3 regions of the Idiomarina sp. ST10R2A5 genome follow, and region 1 is predicted to be linked to each of the others. Evidence: predicted binding sites of a transcription regulator. Region 1 holds the regulator's gene; each other region holds the start of a gene.

Evidence for each region. Region 1 encodes FliA, which starts transcription of late flagellar genes. Its sites were predicted from a motif close to CTAAAGNTNNNNNNNNNNNNGCCGATA; they were not measured.
Region 2: pomA (flagellar motor protein PomA) is a predicted target of FliA. The motif match lies at 1,932-1,958, and genes of this name have one in related genera.
Region 3: ACP7FG_RS11730 (DUF5610 domain-containing protein) is a predicted target of FliA. The motif match lies at 1,478-1,504, and genes of this name have one in related genera.

The regions. Positions count from the first base shown of each region.
Region 1 covers NZ_JBNIEX010000008.1:77,266-80,688, reverse strand. Annotated here, with positions in the region: gene ACP7FG_RS10760 (protein phosphatase CheZ) at 1-266, opposite strand, end outside; gene cheY (chemotaxis response regulator CheY) at 280-663, opposite strand; gene ACP7FG_RS10750 (RNA polymerase sigma factor FliA) at 701-1,426, opposite strand; gene ACP7FG_RS10745 (MinD/ParA family protein) at 1,419-2,291, opposite strand; gene flhF (flagellar biosynthesis protein FlhF) at 2,348-3,423, opposite strand, start outside.
Region 2 covers NZ_JBNIEX010000005.1:47,928-51,350, reverse strand. Annotated here, with positions in the region: gene dxs (1-deoxy-D-xylulose-5-phosphate synthase) at 1-739, opposite strand, end outside; gene ACP7FG_RS08020 (polyprenyl synthetase family protein) at 744-1,631, opposite strand; gene ACP7FG_RS08015 (exodeoxyribonuclease VII small subunit) at 1,628-1,867, opposite strand; gene pomA (flagellar motor protein PomA) at 2,070-2,837, shown strand; gene ACP7FG_RS08005 (flagellar motor protein MotB) at 2,840-3,423, shown strand, end outside.
Region 3 covers NZ_JBNIEX010000010.1:64,940-68,362, forward strand. Annotated here, with positions in the region: gene dsbB (disulfide bond formation protein DsbB) at 1-511, opposite strand, end outside; gene fadR (fatty acid metabolism transcriptional regulator FadR) at 654-1,364, shown strand; gene ACP7FG_RS11730 (DUF5610 domain-containing protein) at 1,561-2,157, shown strand; gene ACP7FG_RS11735 (zinc-dependent peptidase) at 2,210-2,977, shown strand; gene ACP7FG_RS11740 (DUF748 domain-containing protein) at 2,978-3,423, opposite strand, start outside.

The DNA of each region.
Region 1 (3,423 bases):
GTTTTCTCAATGACATACAACAAACGGTTTTGCGCATCAGGAAGATCATCTTGTGTCATTTGCACAATGCGAGGGTCTACCTGAAAATCCTGAAGTGCTTCGTGGAGGTCGCGTGTTAACTGGCCGACAGAAGTAAATAACTTGTCGTTACGACGGTTGTAAACGTCTTCCAGTAATTGATTTGCCTGCTGCTGCTTCCCGTCTTCAAGCAAGGCTACGAGTTCCTTGGCTTGCTCCAGAGAAATATCATGGGCGTTATCAGACATAGTCATTCGCCCTTTAGCTAATACGTTCGAAGATCTTGTCGAGCTTTTCTTTCAACGTTACGGCTGTAAACGGTTTCACGATGTAACCATTAACCCCCGCTTGTGCGGCCATGATGATTTGCTCACGCTTAGCTTCGGCCGTTACCATCAATACCGGTAAATGCGCCAGGTTATCGTCCTTGCGAATTTCACGCAGCAAGTCAATTCCCTGCATACCGGGCATGTTCCAATCGGTTACGACAAAGTCGAAATCACCGTTCTGCAACATGGGTAAAGCCGTATTACCGTCATCAGCTTCCTGAATATTGGTAAAGCCAAGATCACGAAGTAAATTCTTAATGATTCGTCTCATTGTAGAAAAGTCATCCACAACAAGAATTTTCATATTTTTATCCAAAGCACCCTCCACTGAGGCTCTCGATTACCACCAAAGTTTATTCAACCCAATTTTGCATTCGCGACTTCAGTCGCAACATTGCCTGACTGTGAATCTGACTGACACGTGATTCACTCACGCTCAGCACTTCACCTATCTCTTTTAAATTCAATTCTTCGTCATAATACAACGAAAGCACCAAGGCTTCACGTTCTGGTAACGATGAAATTGTCGATACCAATGCTTTATGAAACGCAGCGTTCTCAACATCTCGTTGTGGCTCATAAGCTGAACCTGTTACCTGCTCTGGCATTAACGCATCTTCCGACACGCCAAGATCTTCAATTCCGACAATTCGTCCTGAACTCACATCCCGTAAAATATGGTGGTATTCATCCATACCCATATTCAATTTTGCGGCTACTTCCGTATCTTTTGCGTCCCGCCCGGTCTCGTTTTCAACCTGGCGAATGGCTTCCAGCACACGTCTGTGGTTACGGTGTACTGAGCGAGGGGCCCAATCGCCGCGACGAATTTCGTCCAGCATCGCACCACGAATGCGAATGCCGGCAAAAGTTTCGAAACTGGCACCTTTGCTGTTATCAAAGTTACGCGCAGCTTCTAGTAAGCCAATCATGCCTGCCTGTATTAAATCATCCACTTGCACGCTGGCGGGTAGTCTCGCCATCATGTGGTGGGCAATACGCTTAACCAGTCCGGTATGCTGCTCAATAATGGCATTCCGGTTGTCAGCAGTGGCGGCATAAACGGCAGCTTTATTCATTGGCAACATCCCGCTTACTCTCGTTATCGGCAGAAGTTATCAATTGTTCAAGGAAAAATTCTAAATGTCCTCCGGCTTGAGCCGGAACGGGCCAGTCCAGCGCCTTCTTAGCCAGTGCTTTTATCGCTAATGACGCAGGAGATTTAGGGTAAGCCATGACAAACGATTGCTGTTTCCGCACGGCTAAACGCAAGTTTTCATCGAAAGGAATAATTGCTGCCAGCTCCAGCGCAACATCTAAGAACCGGTCGGTAACCTTAGTGAGCTTATTGAACAGTACTTGCCCGTCACGCATATTGCGCACCATATTGGCAACCACTTTAAATTTGAAAAGCCCCTGCTCACGGCTCAATACTTTAATAAGAGCATAAGCATCGGTAATCGATGTTGGTTCATCGCAAACTACGACTAACACGTCCTGTGAGGCTCGGGCAAAACTGACAACGGTGTTACCTATGCCAGCTGCGGTATCCACAATCAGCACGTCATAATTGCCCTGTAACTGGCTAAACGCTCTAATTAAACCAGCATGCTCAGATTCACTGAGATCCACCATCGAACGTGTACCAGACGTTGCCGGAACAATTTTTATTCCCGCAGGGCCTTCTATCAGAATATCTTCCAGTTCACACTGGCCACTTAATACATGAGAGAGATTACGCTCAACGCGAAGGCCCAACATCACATCGACGTTAGCCAGGCCTAAGTCGGCGTCCAGCACCAATACTCGTTTGCCCTGCTTTGCCATTGCAATAGCCATATTCAGCGACACATTGGTTTTACCCACGCCACCTTTACCACCGGTTACCGCAATAACTTTTACTTTTGATTGTTTCATTCTTCGCAGACCGCTTGCTTGATCCATCGGGCGTATCTCTTTTCTGACTAAATTGACAACAGCTTCATATTACTTAGGCTCATTCAGCGAGAAAACGCCGCATTCCAATACGATTTTGGCACGTCTGACACTGAGGAACAAATGCTTTTATCAAGCAAACGCTCGGCTTCCGCTACCATAAAGTTCGCATCGGCAACCCGAATGTCTTCAGGAACCTGCTGACCATTGGTTAAATAGCCTACTGGTAAGCCATGCTCAATAGCCACGCTGATACTCTCACCTAAACTTAAGCATTCGTCCAGCTTGGTAAAAATGCAACCGGATAAAGGCAAAGTTTTAAACTGCTTAACGGCATCCATCAATACTTGATTCTGTGATGTCGCTGAAAGCACCAGATATGGACGAATACGCAGTCTTGAATTCTGGATAAGCTGGTTTAACTGCTCGCTCAAACGCTTGTCGCGTTGGCCCATGCCTGCAGTATCAATTAAAATTAAACTCTTCTGGCGCAGTGAAAGTAACGCATCTGCCAGCTCTTGCGCATTTTTAGCAACTTTTACCGGACACCCTATTATACGACCATAGGTTTGTAATTGTTCACTGGCACCAATACGGAAGGTATCCGTAGTAATTAATGCCACTTTATCCGCACCATGGCGCTGAGCGTAACGAGCAGCCAGCTTCGCAATAGTGGTGGTTTTACCCACGCCGGTAGGGCCGACTAAAGCAACCGCACCGCCGCGTGTCAAAATATCGTCGGACGTGGTATTCAACTGACCTTCTAATAAATGCAGGGTCTGTTCCCAGGCTTCATCGTCTGAGCCACCTTCGGGAATAAAACAGGCAATCTGGTCCGCAACTCGTTCACTTAAGCCCATAGACATCAAGCGATTCATCAGCATCGCACGGGTTGGTTCTTCGCGATCCATTTCCTGCTTCATCAAGCCACTTAACTGATGCTCCAGTAATTGACGAATACCGTTTACCTGAGAGCGCAGTTCAGCAATGGCCTGGGAGTCGTCCGCTGCTGGTGCGTTTACTTGTTCAGGAAAAATATCGTCGCTTAACTGAGAATCGGCGAAGCCTTGTGGTTCTGGTTTCGGTTCTGGCCGTTGTGTGGCCGGCTCAGCAACCTCTTGCTCAGCAGTGCGTTGCGCTG
Region 2 (3,423 bases), on a different contig from region 1:
AGTTGAAGCCCAGCTCTTCAAAAATAGTACCCGGTGCCATCATGCCTTTCATGTGCTCTTCAGCGCGGCTGGCAAAATGACGAATATGCGGCAGAGGACTGAGTAACTTTTTACTGCCTTCGCGTAATGAAGTATAAAAACGACCGGATAACAGACGGGCGAAGTGATGGTTCAAAGCACCGACGTTTTCAGAAATGGACATATCGTTGTCGTTTAACACCACCAGCATGTCGGGTTTTATGTCACCAGCATGGTTCATTGCCTCGAACGCCATACCTGCGGTCATGGCTCCGTCACCAATAATAGACACCACTTTCTGGCGTAAACTTTGGCGTTGCGCTGCCACGGCCAGGCCTAAAGCAGCAGATATCGACGTGCTTGAGTGACCCACCGATAAGACATCGTATTCGCTTTCTTCCCGCCACGGAAAAGGGTGTAACCCGTCTTTCTGGCGAATGCTGTGCAACTGCTGTTTACGCCCGGTCAGTATTTTATGCGGATAAGCCTGATGGCCAACATCCCACACCAGCTTGTCTTCAGGAGTGTGGTAGATGTAGTGCAGGGCGACTGTTAACTCAACCGTACCTAAACCGGAGGCAAGGTGGCCACTGCTCTGACTGACCGATGTCAGCAAAAACTGACGAATTTCAGCGCACAAGTCAGGTAATTGCGAGCGTGACAGGCGACGCAAGTCGGCGGGTAAATTAATTTTATCGAGTAACGGATATTGTTGAGTCATTCAGTTAGTGGTCCCGCTTTAACAGCAAGTCGGAAAATTGTTCGAGTTTGTCGGTATTGTAAGGGATATCGCTTAATGACTGTAGCGCTTTGTTATGTAAGTTTTGTAAGCGTCGTTGAGCGCCTTCAATACCTAACAAACGCACGTATGTGGATTTTTCAGACGCGGCATCTGAACCCTGAGGTTTACCCAGTGCTTCAGTGTTACCTACAACATCGAGAATATCATCCTGTACTTGAAATGCCAGCCCCAAATAACGCGCAAATTGTTCGAATTTTTCTTGCCACTTTTGGGCTGCGCTGCTACCACATAAAACGCCCATGCTGGCTGCTGCTGTTATTAATGCGCCGGTTTTACTTAAATGCATTTGCTCCAGTGCACTTTCGGTAAGGTTCTTTGCCGTTGCCTGTAAATCAATTGCCTGACCGGCACACATGCCCCGGGCACCGCTGGCTTTAGCCAATACATGAACGAGTTGCAGTTGGCGCTCTGCCGGTATGCCCTGCATGCTGCTTTCGGTCAGTATTTCAAAGGCCAGAGTTTGCAGTGCGTCACCTGCGAGAATAGCTGTCGCTTCATCGTACGCAATATGGCAAGTTGGTTGTCCGCGACGTAAATCGTCATCGTCCATGGCCGGTAAGTCGTCATGAATTAATGAATAAGCGTGAATTAATTCAATAGCAGCTGCTGCACGCAAGGCATCGTCTTGGTTGGCGCCGCAGATATCGGCAACAGTCATTACCAGATAGGGGCGAATACGCTTCCCACCCAGTAAAACACCATGCTGCATTGCTTGGCTCAAACGCTTATTTAACGTCAGGGGCTCGAGCTTCTGCTGTAAAAATGTGTCGACTTGCTTTCTTGTATCTGCTGTTAACGAATTAATCGTCACATCAGTTCTCCATCACTTTCATCATTGCCTGATTGTTGTTGCTCGGCTAACAGGGTTGTGACTTTTTGTTCAGCCTGCTGCAATTGTTGCTGGCTGGAGCGTGACAGCGCAATGGCCTGCTCAAACTTTTTCAGCGACTGCTCTAAGGGTAAATCGCCTTGCTCCAGTTCATTAACCAGTTGCTCTAACTGTTCAAGAGCCTGTTCAAAGGATTGCTGCTTCTGTTCTTCTGCCATAGCTGAGTCTGCCTTAAAATCTGTTTTGAGCCGCATTGCTACAAGAATGAAAGTTAATTATCCGATAAAGAATCCCGAATGTCAGCCGATGATCTCATTATTCCTGTGTAAGATGATCAGATGTCGCTTGTCAGAGCGGCGCTATTGTTTAAGAATGAGCACAGCAGCATAAGCGAAAACGCAAATCGGGGAGGAAAGCTGAGTGGATATAGCAACGCTCATAGGAATTATCGGCGCCATCGGCTTTGTTGTGGTCGCCATGATTCTGGGTGGGGATATAAGTCTTTTTATCGATGCGCGTTCGTTTTTTATCGTATTCGGTGGCTCATTATTTATAACCTTAGCTAATTTCTCGTTAAGCCAGTTTTTAGGGACGGGAAAAGTCGTCGTTAAGGCCTTTTTCTTTAAAATTGAACACCCACAAGAGCTTATCGACACTGCCGTTGAAATGGCTGACTCTGCGCGAAAAGGCGGTTTCCTGGCTTTGGAAGAGGCGGAAATTCCGAATAAGTTTTTTCGTAAAGGCGTCGACATGCTGGTTGATGGGCATGACGCCGAAGTGGTTCGCCAAACCTTGTCAAAAGACATAAAAATGAGTTTTTCTCGTCACGAGGAAGGTGCTCGCGTATTTAAAATACTCAGTGATGTCGCCCCGGCAATGGGTATGATAGGTACCTTGATTGGTTTGGTCGCTATGCTTTCCAATATGGACGACCCTAAAGCCATAGGTCCGGCTATGGCCGTTGCCTTGTTAACCACGCTTTATGGTGCGTTTCTGGCGAACGTTATTGCTATTCCTATTGCCAATAAACTGTTGCTGCGCGCAGAACAGGAAAAACTGAACCAACAATTGATACTGGATGCAATTTTAGGTATTCAGGACGGTCAAAACCCTCGTGTCATTGAAGGTATTTTGCGTAATTACCTGGCTGAATCTAAGCGTATTGGTAATGAGGATGAGGACGAGTAGTCATGGCCTCAGAGAAAGTCAGAGACGAAGAAGAAGAAGACTGCAACTGCCCGCCAGCGGGCTTACCTATGTGGATGGCAACCTTTGCCGATCTCATGACTTTGCTCATGTGCTTCTTCGTGCTCTTGCTGGCTTTCTCCGAAATGGATGTATTAAAGTTTAAGCAAATTGCCGGCTCTATGAAGTACGCCTTAGGTGTACAGAATAAAATTGAAGTTAAAGACATTCCTAAAGGTACCAGTGTCATTGCACAGGAATTCCGGCCCGGCCGTCCGGAGCCGACCCCCATTGAAACCATTCAGCAACAAACCGTTGAAATGACCCAGCAAATGCTGGAATTCCAGGAAGGCGAGTCTGATTTTGCCGGGGGGCAACAAACCGAACGTGGTGGTCAGGAAGCTGACAGCGCAGAAGATCAAAAAGAAGCTGAATCTGAAAACACCGAAGCCATGACTCAGGTGTCTAAAGAGCTTATGCGCCGCATTGAACAACAGCTAGAGAATGAAATTAAAGCCGGAACCATAGAGCTGGAACAGCATGGTCAGCAAATCATTATTCGTATTCGCGAGCAGGGCTCATTCCCTGA
Region 3 (3,423 bases), on a different contig from region 1:
TAAACGACGCAATAATGTGACAGACAGCCACAATAATACCTATCAGTAAAAAGCCTGCGAAAATCACCGTCATCCAGCCCGGCATACCTAAGCCAAGCCATTGCCAGTCAATGTCGCCGCATAAGCCGGGGGCTGCAAAAAGTCCGGGCATCCATTCATGCAGCGGCGCCCATCCAGGGAAGTTTGGCGCACTTTCACACACCGCAAAAAATGCGTTTTTTGAAGTTTGTAAGTCCCAGTGGTCGTAAGCAATGAGTAAGCCCTGGTAACTGCTGTAAAGCCAGCCAATTAAAGCGGCCCAGCGAGTTAACCAGAAGCCCGAACCGAACAGTCCAACAATGGCGGCCAAGCCAATGCCTACCACCGCCATACGCTGATACACGCATTTTACGCAGGGCTCTAAGCCCAGAACCATCTGGAAATATAACGCTGCCGCTAACAGTCCCGAACATCCTAAAAACAATAATAACCAGGCAAAAGGTTTGTTAGGCCACTGACCCACAGATAGCATGGTGATTTTCCTTAAGAAACTGTAAAACGTAGAAACCATACCCAAATAGCGTGGTGTTGTCGATATAAAGCCAGAAGTTATCTTGTCCGACCTCACAGAAGACTGCTAGAATCCTTCTATTAGTCAGTACACAGGCGGGAATATGATAATAAAAGCTAAAAGTCCGGCGGGTTTTGCCGAGGAGTACATCGTAAAATCTATCTGGAACGGGCATTTTGCACCGGGCACTATCTTACCCGCAGAGCGTGAGCTGTCTGAACTTATTGGTGTTACACGAACCACTCTGCGTGAAGTGCTACAGCGTCTGGCACGTGACGGTTGGCTGACCATTCAGCACGGCAAACCCACCAAAGTGAACAACTTTTGGGAAACCTCCGGCCTGAATATTTTAGAAACCCTGGCACGTTTGGACGAAGACGGTATGCCGGAGCTTGTGGATCAGCTGTTATCTGCGCGCACCAATATTAGTGCCATTTATATTCGTGCCGCTATTCGCCATAACCCACAACGGGTTATTGAGCTGCTGGAACCCACCAGCGAGCTGGAAGACAACGAAAAAACTTTTGCCGAGTTCGATTACCAGTTGAATCACGACTTAGCCATGGCTTCCGGCAACCCCATTTATGTGCTGGTACTCAACGGCTTTAAAGGCCTGTACGCACGTATTGGTCAGTACTACTTTTCATCGACAGAAGCTCGCCAGTTGGCACGTGACTACTACGCCGACCTAATTGCCGTAGCACGCGAAGGTGACTATAACGAGTCAGTAAACCTAGTTCGTCGCTATGGTTACGAGTCCGCTGAAATTTGGCATGGCCTGCGTGGTGATATGCCGAATGATTTGGTGGATTAAGCTATTTTTCATTTAATGCCTGATAGCTCTTACTGGGTTGTCAGGTTTTTTGGCAGACTCCATTTCCTTTGGGTTATAAATCGATAAGCCCACAGCGGCATTTTAATAAAAGCCTAAATTTTAACCGCCATCTGCCGATAACCAGTTACGGGCTATACTAAAATCAAGTTATAGTCGACTTATCAGGAACAACATCATGTCAATTATCTCAGGCAATGGCACCTCTGTAGCGGGTGTTGGTAAGCAAAACGCCAATAGCGTAAAAGCGGATGACAACCGTGATACGAAAGAGACCGCCCCGAATTCCAGGCAGGCGCAAAACGAAGCTATTTTACGCGCTCATGAGAGAGTATCGCTTAGCAGCAATAATGATGCCCTCAGCTTGCTGTATAAAACCGCACTGGAAGGCATTAATGCTGAGCTAGAGCCAGTAATGGGCAAAAATGCGGTGAAGAAAACTTATGAGTCCGGTACGGATACTTCCCCCAAGGCTACGGCGGATCGCATTGTTTCTTTTGCTACCAACTTTTACAGTCGCTATAAAGAAATCAATGCAGGCGAGTCTGAAGAAGAAACCCTGAACAAGTTTATGGAAATTATTCGTGGTGGTATCGAAACGGGCTTTAAAGGCGCTAAGGATATTCTTACCAGCTTTCAGGTGTATGAAGGTGATGTTGAAAGCGATGTCGATAAAACCTATGAGCTGGTTATGAAAGGTCTGGATAACTTTCGTGAAAAAATGCTGGAACTGGCTGCCGAATCTGAAGAGTCTGATAGCGGCGTTGAGGATTAACCTCAGTGCTTTTATAGTGCGTACATGGAAAGAAGTATGGCCGTAACAACAGATGTTTAAAAGACTGCGTACGTGGTTTGAAAACCGGCGCATTAAAAAAATGGGCTTCACAGAAAGCGAGTGGGAATCCGCAGTTGCTGACTGGCCCGTTGTGGCGCGATACAAAGGTGCTGAGCGTGATGCACTGCGGGATATGACTCTTCGCTTTTTGGTTCGTAAAAACTTTGCTTCAGGCGGCGGCTTCCAATTCAACGACGCTATGTGTCTTAAAATAGCAACTATGGCCTGCGTACCTGTTTTGCACCTTGGGTTAGATTGGTACGATCACATCTATAGCATTATTCTTTATGAAGGCGACTTTGTACCTAATCGTCCTTACCGTAGCGACGACGGGGTTGTTCACGCTCAAAGTCCGGGTCTAAGTGGCGAGGCCTGGTTGCAAGGCCCGCTGATTCTTTCATGGCAGTCGGTGTGTCATACAGGCCCTCACTCCCGTCACGGAAAGGCTGCGAACGTTGTCATACACGAATTTGCGCACAAGCTCGATATGTTGCGTGATGGTGCCAACGGCGCACCACCCATGCACCCCGATATGAAGCCTGGCGAATGGCATGATATTTTTTCCGCAGCCTGGGAGCGATTGCAGAGTGACGTGATTCACCACAGACCTTTACCGCTAGATGGCTACTCGTTAACCAGTCCGGCTGAGTTTTTTGCCGTATGCAGCGAGACTTTTTTTGAAGACCCGGAAACGATGAGAGAGCACATGCCGGAGGTCTACCGGTTATTGTGTCAATTTTACCGGCAGACTCCTTGTTAATTAGTCAGCGCTGACACCCACTTCCATAGCAACGCGTTCAGCGTCCGATGAATCAACCTCTTTAGGCTCCAGAATGCTGACTCTTTCAGCTGCTATAGCTGTATCTGCGTCGGCATTAACCAAAGCTTCCCGCACCGTTTCAGCGCGGGCATTGGCTAAAGATTTGAGTTCAGAGTCTGTAATTGGTTGCGCCTCAATGACTTTTTCAGCCAAATGGTTTCGATAGGCCAGAGCATCGAACGCTGGCTCATCGGTTGACTCACTTTGTTGCTCAGTGAAACGCGCCTTTAAGGTTGCAAGTTCGGCTTCCGGGTAATGAGAGGTGAACATCGCCTCTACAATGTCCTGGTTTGCCTCACTTGTCAGGCTGGAGTTTGATATTTTCCGGGCTTGTTCAGCAAGCTTTTGCTGCAGGGCTTCTTTGGCTTTTTTTCGTTTCAGAGACG